Regions from separate parts of the Stenotrophomonas sp. YJH_SMC_36 genome, predicted to be linked through region 2. Evidence: riboswitches for the same ligand, from Rfam matches in the RefSeq annotation. Region 2 holds a riboswitch; the other holds the start of a gene.
The links. Region 2 has a riboswitch for cobalamin ahead of btuB (TonB-dependent vitamin B12 receptor). Riboswitches for the same ligand answer to the same signal wherever they lie in the genome.
Positions count from the first base shown of each region.

Region 1: another riboswitch for cobalamin. It lies ahead of metE (5-methyltetrahydropteroyltriglutamate--homocysteine S-methyltransferase); the one in region 2 lies ahead of btuB (TonB-dependent vitamin B12 receptor).

Region 1 is NZ_JCAFTD010000005.1:80,452-85,243, reverse strand. Features, by position in the region: gene AC5P76_RS10805 (epoxyqueuosine reductase QueH) at 1-598, opposite strand, end outside; gene metE (5-methyltetrahydropteroyltriglutamate--homocysteine S-methyltransferase) at 659-2,956, opposite strand; cobalamin riboswitch at 3,176-3,405, opposite strand; gene AC5P76_RS10795 (patatin-like phospholipase family protein) at 3,547-4,792, shown strand, end outside.
Region 2 is NZ_JCAFTD010000008.1:136,322-141,113, reverse strand. Features, by position in the region: gene bioD (dethiobiotin synthase) at 1-628, opposite strand, end outside; gene AC5P76_RS16275 (GAF domain-containing protein) at 696-1,178, shown strand; gene AC5P76_RS16270 (TfoX/Sxy family protein) at 1,175-1,537, shown strand; gene AC5P76_RS16265 (histidine phosphatase family protein) at 1,553-2,131, opposite strand; cobalamin riboswitch at 2,284-2,505, shown strand; gene btuB (TonB-dependent vitamin B12 receptor) at 2,622-4,463, shown strand; gene gph (phosphoglycolate phosphatase) at 4,491-4,792, opposite strand, start outside.

The DNA.
Region 1 (4,792 bases), on a different contig from region 2:
GGCGGTGCCGGTTGGCATCGCGCAGCGAGTACACGCAGCCACAGTACTCCTGCTGGTAGAACCGCTCGCGCTTGCTGATCTCGATCATGCGGCTGGCACCACCGCCCTTGCGCCAGTTGTAATCCCAGTACTGCAGGCCCTCGTAGCGCGCCGCGGCGCGGATGCCGCAGTCATTGATCTGCGCCATGTTCTTCCAGCGCGAGATGCCCAGCGACGAGCTGATGGTGTCGTAGCCGTGCTCATGCGCATACAGCGCCGTGCGCTCGAAGCGCATGTCGAAGCACATCGTGCAGCGGATGCCGCGCTCGGGTTCGTTCTCCATGCCGCGCGCGCGGCTGAACCAGTTGTCGGTGTCGTAGTCGCAGTCGATGAAGGGGACGCCATGCTGCTCGGCGAAGCGGATGTTCTCCTGCTTGCGGAGCTCGTATTCCTTCACCGGATGGATGTTGGGGTTGTAGAAGAAGATCGCGTAGTCGATCCCGGAGGCGGTGATCGCCTCCATCACTTCGCCGGAGCAGGGCGCACAGCACGAATGCAGCAGCAGGCGCTTGCCGTCGGCGGGCAGGGACAGGGTGGGGCGTTGGAGCTCGGTCATCATCAGGTACCGCACGGACCGCCGGCAACGGCGGCGGCCCGTGCATCGGGGTGGAGAGACAGGTCAGGCGACGCGGGCGTCGGTGTGCTCGGCACGCAGTTCCACTGCGGCGGCAACCAGTGCCTGCAGTGCAGCGCGGGTTTCCGGCCAGCCACGGGTCTTCAGCCCGCAGTCCGGGTTGACCCACAGCTGCTCCGGCTTCAGCACGGCCAGCGCCTTGCGCAGCAGGTCCACCATCTCCGCCTTGTCCGGCACGCGGGGGGAGTGGATGTCATACACGCCCGGGCCGATCTCGTTGGGATAGTTGAACTTCACGAAGGCATCCAGCAGTTCCATGCGCGAGCGTGAGGTCTCGATCGAGATCACGTCCGCGTCCATCGCTGCGACCGAGTGGATGATGTCGTTGAACTCCGAATAGCACATGTGGGTGTGGATCTGGGTGGCATCGCGCACGCCGCTGGTACTGATGCGGAACGATTCCACCGCCCAGTCCAGGTAGGCGCGCCAGTGGGCGCGGCGCAACGGCAACCCCTCGCGGATGGCCGGCTCGTCCACCTGGATCACGCCGATGCCGGCTGCTTCCAGGTCCTGCACTTCGTCCCGCAGGGCCAGCGCGATCTGCCGGCAGGTCACATCGCGTTCCTGGTCGTCGCGCACGAACGACCACTGCAGTACCGTCACCGGACCGGTCAGCATGCCCTTCATCGGCTTGTCGGTGAGCGATTGCGCGTAACTGGACCAGCGCACCGTCATCGGCTGCGGGCGGCTGACGTCGCCGAAGATCACCGGTGGCTTGACGCAGCGCGAGCCATAGCTCTGCACCCAGCCGTTGCCGGTGAAGGCGAAGCCTTCCAGCTGCTCGCCGAAGTACTCGACCATGTCGTTGCGCTCGAACTCGCCGTGGACCAGCACGTCCAGGCCCAGCGCTTCCTGCACGCGTACCGCATGCGCGGTCTGCTGTTCCAGGAAGGCCTCGTACTCGGCCAGGCCCAGCTTGCCGGACTTGTGCCGGGCGCGTGCCTCGCGCACCTCCAGCGTCTGCGGGAAGGAACCGATCGTGGTGGTGGGCAGCAGCGGCAGCTGCAGCGCCGCATGCTGTGCGATGCGGCGCTGCGGGTAGGCGGTGTGCCGCTGCGCATCGGCTACGGTCAGCGCGGCCAGGCGTGCGGCCACGGCCGGGTTGTGCACGCGTGGCGAGCGACGACGCCCCTCCAGTGCAGCGCGGTTGGCAGCCAGGCCCGCTTCCGCATCCACCCTGCCATCGAGCGCGTCGGCCAGCAGGCGCAGTTCCTGCAGCTTCTGCCGGGAGAACGCCAGCCAGCCCTTCAGTTCGTCATCCAGCTTCTTTTCCAACGCAAGATCCACGGGCGTGTGCAGCAGGGAACAGGACGGTGCCAGCCAGAGCCGGTCGGCGCCGCGGTCCACCTGGGCAAACCGGGCCAGGATCAGTGCGTTGTCCAGATGGGTGCGCCAGATGTTGCGGCCGTTGACCAGGCCGGCCGACAGCACGCGCTCGGCCGGCAGCGCCTTCAACACGGCGTCCAGCTGCTCCGGCGCGCGCACCAGGTCCACGTGCAGTCCGTCCACCGGCAGGCCGGTGGCCAACGCCAGGTTGTCCTCGAGCGCACCGAAATAGGTCGCGACCAGCAGTTTCGGACGCCGTGCCGTGGCCAACCGGGCATAGGCGCGCTCATAGGCTGCCTGCGCATCGGCGTCGAGATCCTGCACCAGCAGCGGCTCATCCAGCTGCACCCAGTCGGCACCGGCGTCGGCCAGCTGGCCGAGCAGCTGCACATAGGCCGGCAGCAGGGCATCCAGCAGGTCCAGTGCGGCGCTGCCGTCGGTGGTCTTGGACAGCAGCAGGAAGCTCACCGGCCCCAGCAGCACCGGACGGGTGTGGATGCCCAGCGCCCTGGCCTCGTTGAACTCGGTCAGCGGCTTGTCACCGCGCAGGGCGAAGGCCTGGTCCGCGTGCAGTTCCGGCACCAGATAGTGATAGTTGGTGTCGAACCACTTGGTCATCTCCAGCGCGCGCAGGTCGATGCCATCGCGCTGCAGGCCACGGGCCGTGGCGAAGTAGGCGGCCAGTGGATCGTGCGCGGCCAGTTCGCGGTAGCGTTCGGGAATGGCATCGAACAGCCATGCGGTGTCGAGCACCTGGTCGTACAGGCTGAAGTCGTTGCTCGGCGGTACATCGACGCCGGCCTCGATCTGCAGCTGCCAGTGCCGGGCACGCAGCGCCGCGGCGGTGGCCTGCAGGGTGGCGGCGTCGTCCTCGCCGGCCCAGTGGCGTTCGAGCGCCCGCTTCAGTTCGCGCTTGGCGCCGATGCGGGGAAAGCCCAGGTTGGTAACAGTGGTCATTGCAGCGTGTCCTCATTGCATGTCGGCATTGAGGAACGAAGGAACCGCAGGACGACGCGTGCCGTTGCCGGCCCACGGGCGTCTTGCCAGCGACCTTCGCCCCCGCGGGCGAACCGGATGCCGTGAAAAGGACGCACGTGGCCGCGCACCCTGCAGGCGCAGGACGACGACGGCCCCGGCAACCTCCCCGCGGAGATTCCAGGTCGAGTCAGGGGACGGTCGTGTCCCCCGGCCGGGGCCGGTATTCGGGCTGTTGGACGCGGGCCGCAGCCCACCTACTACCTGCCGCTTCCCAGGCGCGAGCCCAGTGCTGTTGGCAGGATTCGTTTCCATTCACCGCTGCGGGGCAGCTCCGGAATGGGCGCGCGAAGCGCCTTCACCGGATTCCCGTTTAAATTCATCCCTTCATTCGCATGAAGAGATGAATACCTTCGGCGTGCACAAGGTAGGCCGGTTGGCAGCAATGGTCAAGGCCCGGCATCACACCACCGGGATGTGGCACCTTTCTCAGGCAGTGAGAGGCCGGCTTGCGATACTGGCAACCGACGGACGGGAGGTGACGTGTGGCGGCGAAGTACTGCGATCTGGTCATGAAAGGTGGCATCACCAGCGGCATCGTGTACCCCAATGCGGTACTGGCGCTGGCGCGCGAGTATCGCTTCAAGAGCATCGGTGGCACCTCGGCAGGCGCCATCGCCGCCGCGGTGGCTGCGGCGGCGGCCTATGGTGATCGCCGCCAGCAGGCGGGCGAGCCGCTGCCCGGCGATGCCGGGTACGGTGGATTGTCGGCGGTGTCGGCGCAGCTGTCGCGGCGCGGGTTCATCTACGGTCTGTTCCAGCCGGCGCGCGGCGCGCGTGCAGCCTATCGGCTGCTGGTGGTGCTGACCGGCAATGCAGGCTGGCCCCGCAAGCTGCTGTGCCTGGCCATCGCCGTGTTCCAGATCGCGCCGCTGGAAGTGCTGGTGTCGCTGGCATTGCTGCTCGCGCTGGGCGCGTGGGGCGGCGGCTGGAGTGGAGTGGCGGCAACATTGCTGCCGTCCCTGCTGTGCGCCTACGGCGCTGGCGTGGCCGGGGCCGCGCTGCGGGTCGCGCGGGTGGCACGACGCAATCTGCTGGGCCTGTGCAGCGGCCTCGGCAGCGACGCGCGCCGGCCGGCGTTGACGGAATGGCTGCACAGCTGCCTGCAGCAGCTGTCAGGCAAGCCGGCCGATGTGCCGCTTACCTTTGCCGACCTGCACGATGCGCCGCGCTATGCAGACGAGCCGGACAGCCCGCATGCCATCACCCTGCAGATGATCACCACCTGCGTATCGCACAACGAACCCCGCACGCTGCCGCTGGGCGGCGCGCAGTTCTGGTTCCTGCGCGAAGAGTTCGACCAGCTGTTCCCGGCCAGCGTGGTGCAGTGGCTGGTCAACCATGCGGGTCCGCCGCTGGGCGTGGATGGACGACTCTATTACCGCCTGCCGCAGGGGCCGCAGCTGCCGGTACTGGTGGCAACGCGGATGAGCCTGAGTTTCCCGTTGCTGATCAGCGCAGTGCCGCTGCATGAGCCCTCGCGCCGCGAGCGCCGCTGCGAGCCTGGAGCGACCGCCTCCGATCCGGAACACAACGTGGCCGACAGCATGGAGGGGCTGACCAGTGCCGGCCAGGCCTGCGGCCCGGTGATCACCGCCTTCCGGATCTGCTGGTTCTCCGATGGGGGCATCAGCAGCAACTTCCCGATCCATCTGTTCGACGCGGCGCTTCCGCGCTGGCCGACCTTCGCCATCAACCTGGTCTATCCACAGCATGCGGAGGAGGTCAGCTCCGGCGGCAATGCACGGCAGGCGCTGG
Region 2 (4,792 bases):
GCCGTCCCCAGCATGGCATCGGCAACCGCTGCACCAGCGTGGCCACGTTCTCGTCCTGGCGCTGCATGGCCGGATCGATGTGATTGCCGATCCAGCCCAGGCACTCCACGCCGCTGGCCTGCAAGGAGTGCGCGGTCAATCTCGCGTGGTTGACGCAGCCCAGCCGCAGGCCGACCACCAGCACGACCGGCAGACGCAGTGCCCGCACGATGTCGAGCTGGTCCAGGTGGACGGAGACCGGCGCCAGCCATCCCCCTACGCCTTCCACCACCACCACGTCGGCGGTGGCACGCAGGCGCTCGAACGCGGCGACGATCGGTGCCAGGGCGATGTCCACCCCGTCCTCGGCCGCCGCCAGTTCGGGAGCGATCGGCTGCCGCAGGGCATAGGGATTCACGTCGACGTAGTCCGGCACCGGCCGACTGGCCGCCTGCAGCGCCAGCGCATCCTCGTTGCGCAGGCCCTGCCCCAGATCCTGGCTGCCACTGGCCACAGGCTTCATTCCGACCGCTCGCAGGCCACGCCGGCGCAGGGCGTGCAGCAGCGCGGTGCTGGCCGCCGTCTTGCCGATCTCGGTATCGGTGCCGGTGACGAACAGCGCGGATGGCAGGGCAGCGGGCAACGGCATCAAAGGCTCCAGCGGGGCAACAGAGCGTGCATTATCGCTGGCCCGGCACGCTTGCTAGACTGCGGTCATGTTCGCCAATGCCTCGCTTACCGGCAGCAAGCCGGAACAATACGCCCAGTTGCTTGAACAGGCCCGTGGCCTGGTCCATGGAGAGTCCGACCGCATCGCCAACGCGGCCAATCTCTCGGCGCTGGTCTTCCACGCCCTGCCCGACCTGAACTGGGTGGGTTTCTATCTCTACGATGGCCAGGAGCTGGTGGTCGGCCCGTTCCAGGGGCTGCCGGCCTGCGTGCGCATTCCGCTGGACAAGGGCGTGTGTGGTGCCGCGGCCCGCCAGCGCGTGACCCAGCGCGTCGACGATGTCGATGCCTTTCCGGGCCACATCGCCTGCGACTCGGCCTCCCGCTCGGAACTGGTCGTTCCGCTGCTGCGCGGCGATGAACTGATCGGAGTCTTCGACATCGACAGCCCGAAGACCGGTCGCTTCGATGCCGATGACCAGGCCGGACTGGAAGCCATCGCGCGCGTCTTCGTCGAGGCGCTGGGATGAGTGCGCCGAAGCTGCGCAACATCGGTCCGAAAAGTGCGGCGTGGCTGCGCCAGGTCGGTCTGCGCAGCCGTGACGATCTGGCCGCCGTCGGCGCGGTGGGTGCCTTCGTCAAGGTCAAGCGCGCCGGCTTCAAGCCCAGCCTGAACCTGCTCTACTCTCTGGAAGGCGCCCTGCTGGACTGCCATTGGCAGGAACTGGGCGAGCCGCAGCGCGAGGCGCTGGTGCAGGACTACGAAGCGCGCATCGCCGCGCACCCGCTGAAGGCGGCCGGCCCGGCCTCGGGGCCGGTGCACGAGCAGCGTTTCGACGCAGACGACGACGCAGAAGAAGACGTGGCCGGAAGCGCCGACGAGGACTGATCGGCGCCGGCCGGATCAGGGCTGCTGCAACTCCAGCAGCTCGCCCACCAGGCCTGCCTCACCACGCTCCAGCCTGACCCGCAGGCGCGTACCGTGGTCGATGCGCAGCGCCCAGCACAGCGACATCGGCAGGCCGCAGACCTGTGACAGCACCATGCGCAGCGGGCCACCGTGGCTGACCACGACGGTCGGCAGCGGGTCGTCATCGTCGAGCAGGCGGTCGAGCGCACGCGCGATGCGCCGCTCGAAGTGCCCCCAGCTTTCGCCGTTGGGCGGCGGATACGCATGCGGATCAGCATGGAATGCCGCCAACGCCTGCTCCGGCAGGTCGAACAGTGCCTGCCCGTCCCAGTCGCCGAAGTCGAGTTCTTCCCACTCCTCGTCCGCATCCACGTCCAGCCCGCGCGGGGTGGCCAGCGCCATCGCTGTGTGCAGTGACCGCAGGCGGGGCGAGCTGATCACCCGCTCCCAGGGCTGCGTGGCGTAGGCCTCCACCAGTTCCTGTGGCAGGCGGGCCAGCTGCGGTGGATCGCTGCGGCCATCGAGGTACTCGTCGCGACCGTTGCCGGCGTGGCGGACCAGGTCGAGGATCATGCATGCGTCCTGTGCAGGCAACGCGGGGACAGCGGAAAACGGGCGGACATCGGCAACGGCACCACGGGATCAAGCAGCAATTCTAGTGGCTGGGGATCATCAGCTCCACAGACATTGCCGCATATGCGCCGCACCGGGCATGCCGATGCCGTAGACTGCGCGCACTTCCAGGTGACCTGCGGCATGGCCGGCAGGTTGAAACGGGAAGCCGGTGACGCGTGAACCCACGCCATGCCGGCGCTGCCCCCGCAACGGTAAGCACGTCAGTTCCAGGCAAGACCGCCACTGTGCCAACAGCATGGGAAGGCGCCTGGACGGTGGCCTCGCGCCGCCTGGCGGCAAGCCCGGAGACCGGCCCGGAAGCCTCAGGTCGCGATGCGGTGGGCATGGCGCTGGATGTCCGCAGCACTGCCTGCGGCATCGGCGCTTGCCTGCCTCCGCGGCTCCTCCCCTTCGCCACGCGGGCGTGCGTGGCACCTGGAGTCCCCCGATGAAGCTGCAGTCCCGATTGCTTTCCCTGGCCGTATTGGCCGCCCTGCCCGCGTTGGCCCAGGCCGATGATGGCGCCCGCGCGCTCGATCCCATCCTGGTCACGGCCACCCGCACCCCCATCGCCCTGCAGGACAGCATCGCGCCTGCGCAGGTGATCGACCGGACGCAGATCGAGTCCAGCCAGGCCACTTCGCTGCAGGACCTGCTGCGTGGCCGCGCCGGCATCAACCTCACCAACGCCGGCGGCCTGGGCAAGCAGAGCTCGCTGTTCCTGCGCGGCACCAACTCCGGCCACACGGTGGTGCTGGTCGACGGCGTGCGCATCAACAGCGCCGATCTCGGCCTGGCGATGATCCAGGACCTGCCGCTGGCGCAGATCGAACGCGTGGAGATCGTGCGGGGCCCGCAGTCCAGCCTGTATGGCGCCGACGCCATCGGCGGTGTGATCCAGATCTTCACCCGCCGCAACCAGGGCGACTTCGCGCCACATCTGCAGCTGGGCGGTGGCAGCAATGGCCTGCGTGAGGCCAGCGGCGGCATCGGTGGCAGCAGCGAACGCGGCTGGTTCGGCGCCGACATCGCCTACCAGCATTCCGATGGCATCGATGCCTGCCGGGGCTCGGCCACGCTGTTCACCGGCTGCTTCGCCGACGAACCCGACCGCGACGGCTACCGCAACCTCTCCAAGAGCCTGCGCGGCGGCTACAACTTCAACGAGCAGTGGACGGTGGAGGGCAGCGCGCTGCGCGCCGACGGCCAGAACCACTACGACGGCTACTACAACTACTCCGAGACGCGCCAGCAGGTACTGTCCGGCAAGGTCCGCTACACGCCGGCCGAACGGCTGGTGCTGACCGCCAACGTCGGTCGCAGTGACAACGAATCGGACAACGTCGGCACGGACGGCGTGCATGGCAGCGCGCAGACGCATCGTGACAGCGCGTCGCTGCAGGGCGACTTCGGCGTGGCCGAAGGCCAGCTGCTGAGTGCCGGTGTGGACTGGAGTGAGGACAACCTGGACGGCAGCAGTGCCGGCTATCGTGTCGACAGCCGTCGCAACACCGGTGTGTTCATGCAGTACCAGGGGCGCTTCGGCCGGCACCAGCTGCAGGCCAGCGCGCGCAACGACGACAACCAGCAGTTCGGCAACCATGCCACCGGCAGCATCGGCTGGGCGATGGAGCTGGATCACGGCCTGCGCATCAACGCCAGCTACGGCACGGCCTTCAAGGCTCCCACCTTCAGCGACCTGTATGACCCGTGGAGCGGCGTGCCGACGCTGGATCCTGAGAAGTCGAAGAGCGCCAACCTGGGCATTTCGCAGCAGGGCCAGGGCTGGCGCTGGGGCCTGGATGTGTACGAGACCCGCATCGATGACCTGATCACCTACGATGCAGCCACCTTCAGGATGCAGCAGGTGGAGAAGGCGCGCATCCGCGGTGCCGAACTGACCGGCAGCGTCGTGCTGGCCGGCTTCGACATCGCTGCACAGCTGAGCTACACCGACCCGCGCAACCGCACGAACGGCAGCAGCCAGTTCGACAACTGGCTGCCGCGCCGTGCACAGCAGACCGCACGGCTGGATGTGGATCGCCGCTTCGGCGCATTCCGTGCCGGCCTGACCGTACAGGGTGCGGGCAAGCGCTATGACGATGCCGCCAACACGGTGAAGGTCGGCGGCTATGGCACGTTGGATCTGCGCGCCGAGTACGCGCTCACGCCATCGTGGTCGCTGCTGGCCCGGGCAACCAATGTGTTCGACCGCAGGTACGAGACCGTGGCGTGGTTCAACCAGCCGGGCCGCGAGTATCAGCTGAGCGTGCGCTACCAGCCGAAATGAGCAGGCGCGCCGGGCGCAGGCCCGGCGCTATACCGGGATGCGCGCGGCCAGGCCCGGCAGTTCGCGCAGATCGTCGATCACCGCCACCGCAGCTGCGGTGGCCAGGTCCAGGCCACGCGGATAACCGTAGCGCACCAGCACGATCGGCATTCCCGCGTCTTCCGCCGCGCGGTAATCGGTCAACGAATCACCCACCATCAGGCATGCATCCACCGGCACGCCGAAGTGTGCCGCGATGTGCCGCAGTGGTTCGCCGCTGGGCTTTCGCTGCGGCAGCGAATCGCCGCCCAGCACCAGCGCGAACGCATCGCCGACGCCCAGATGCTGCA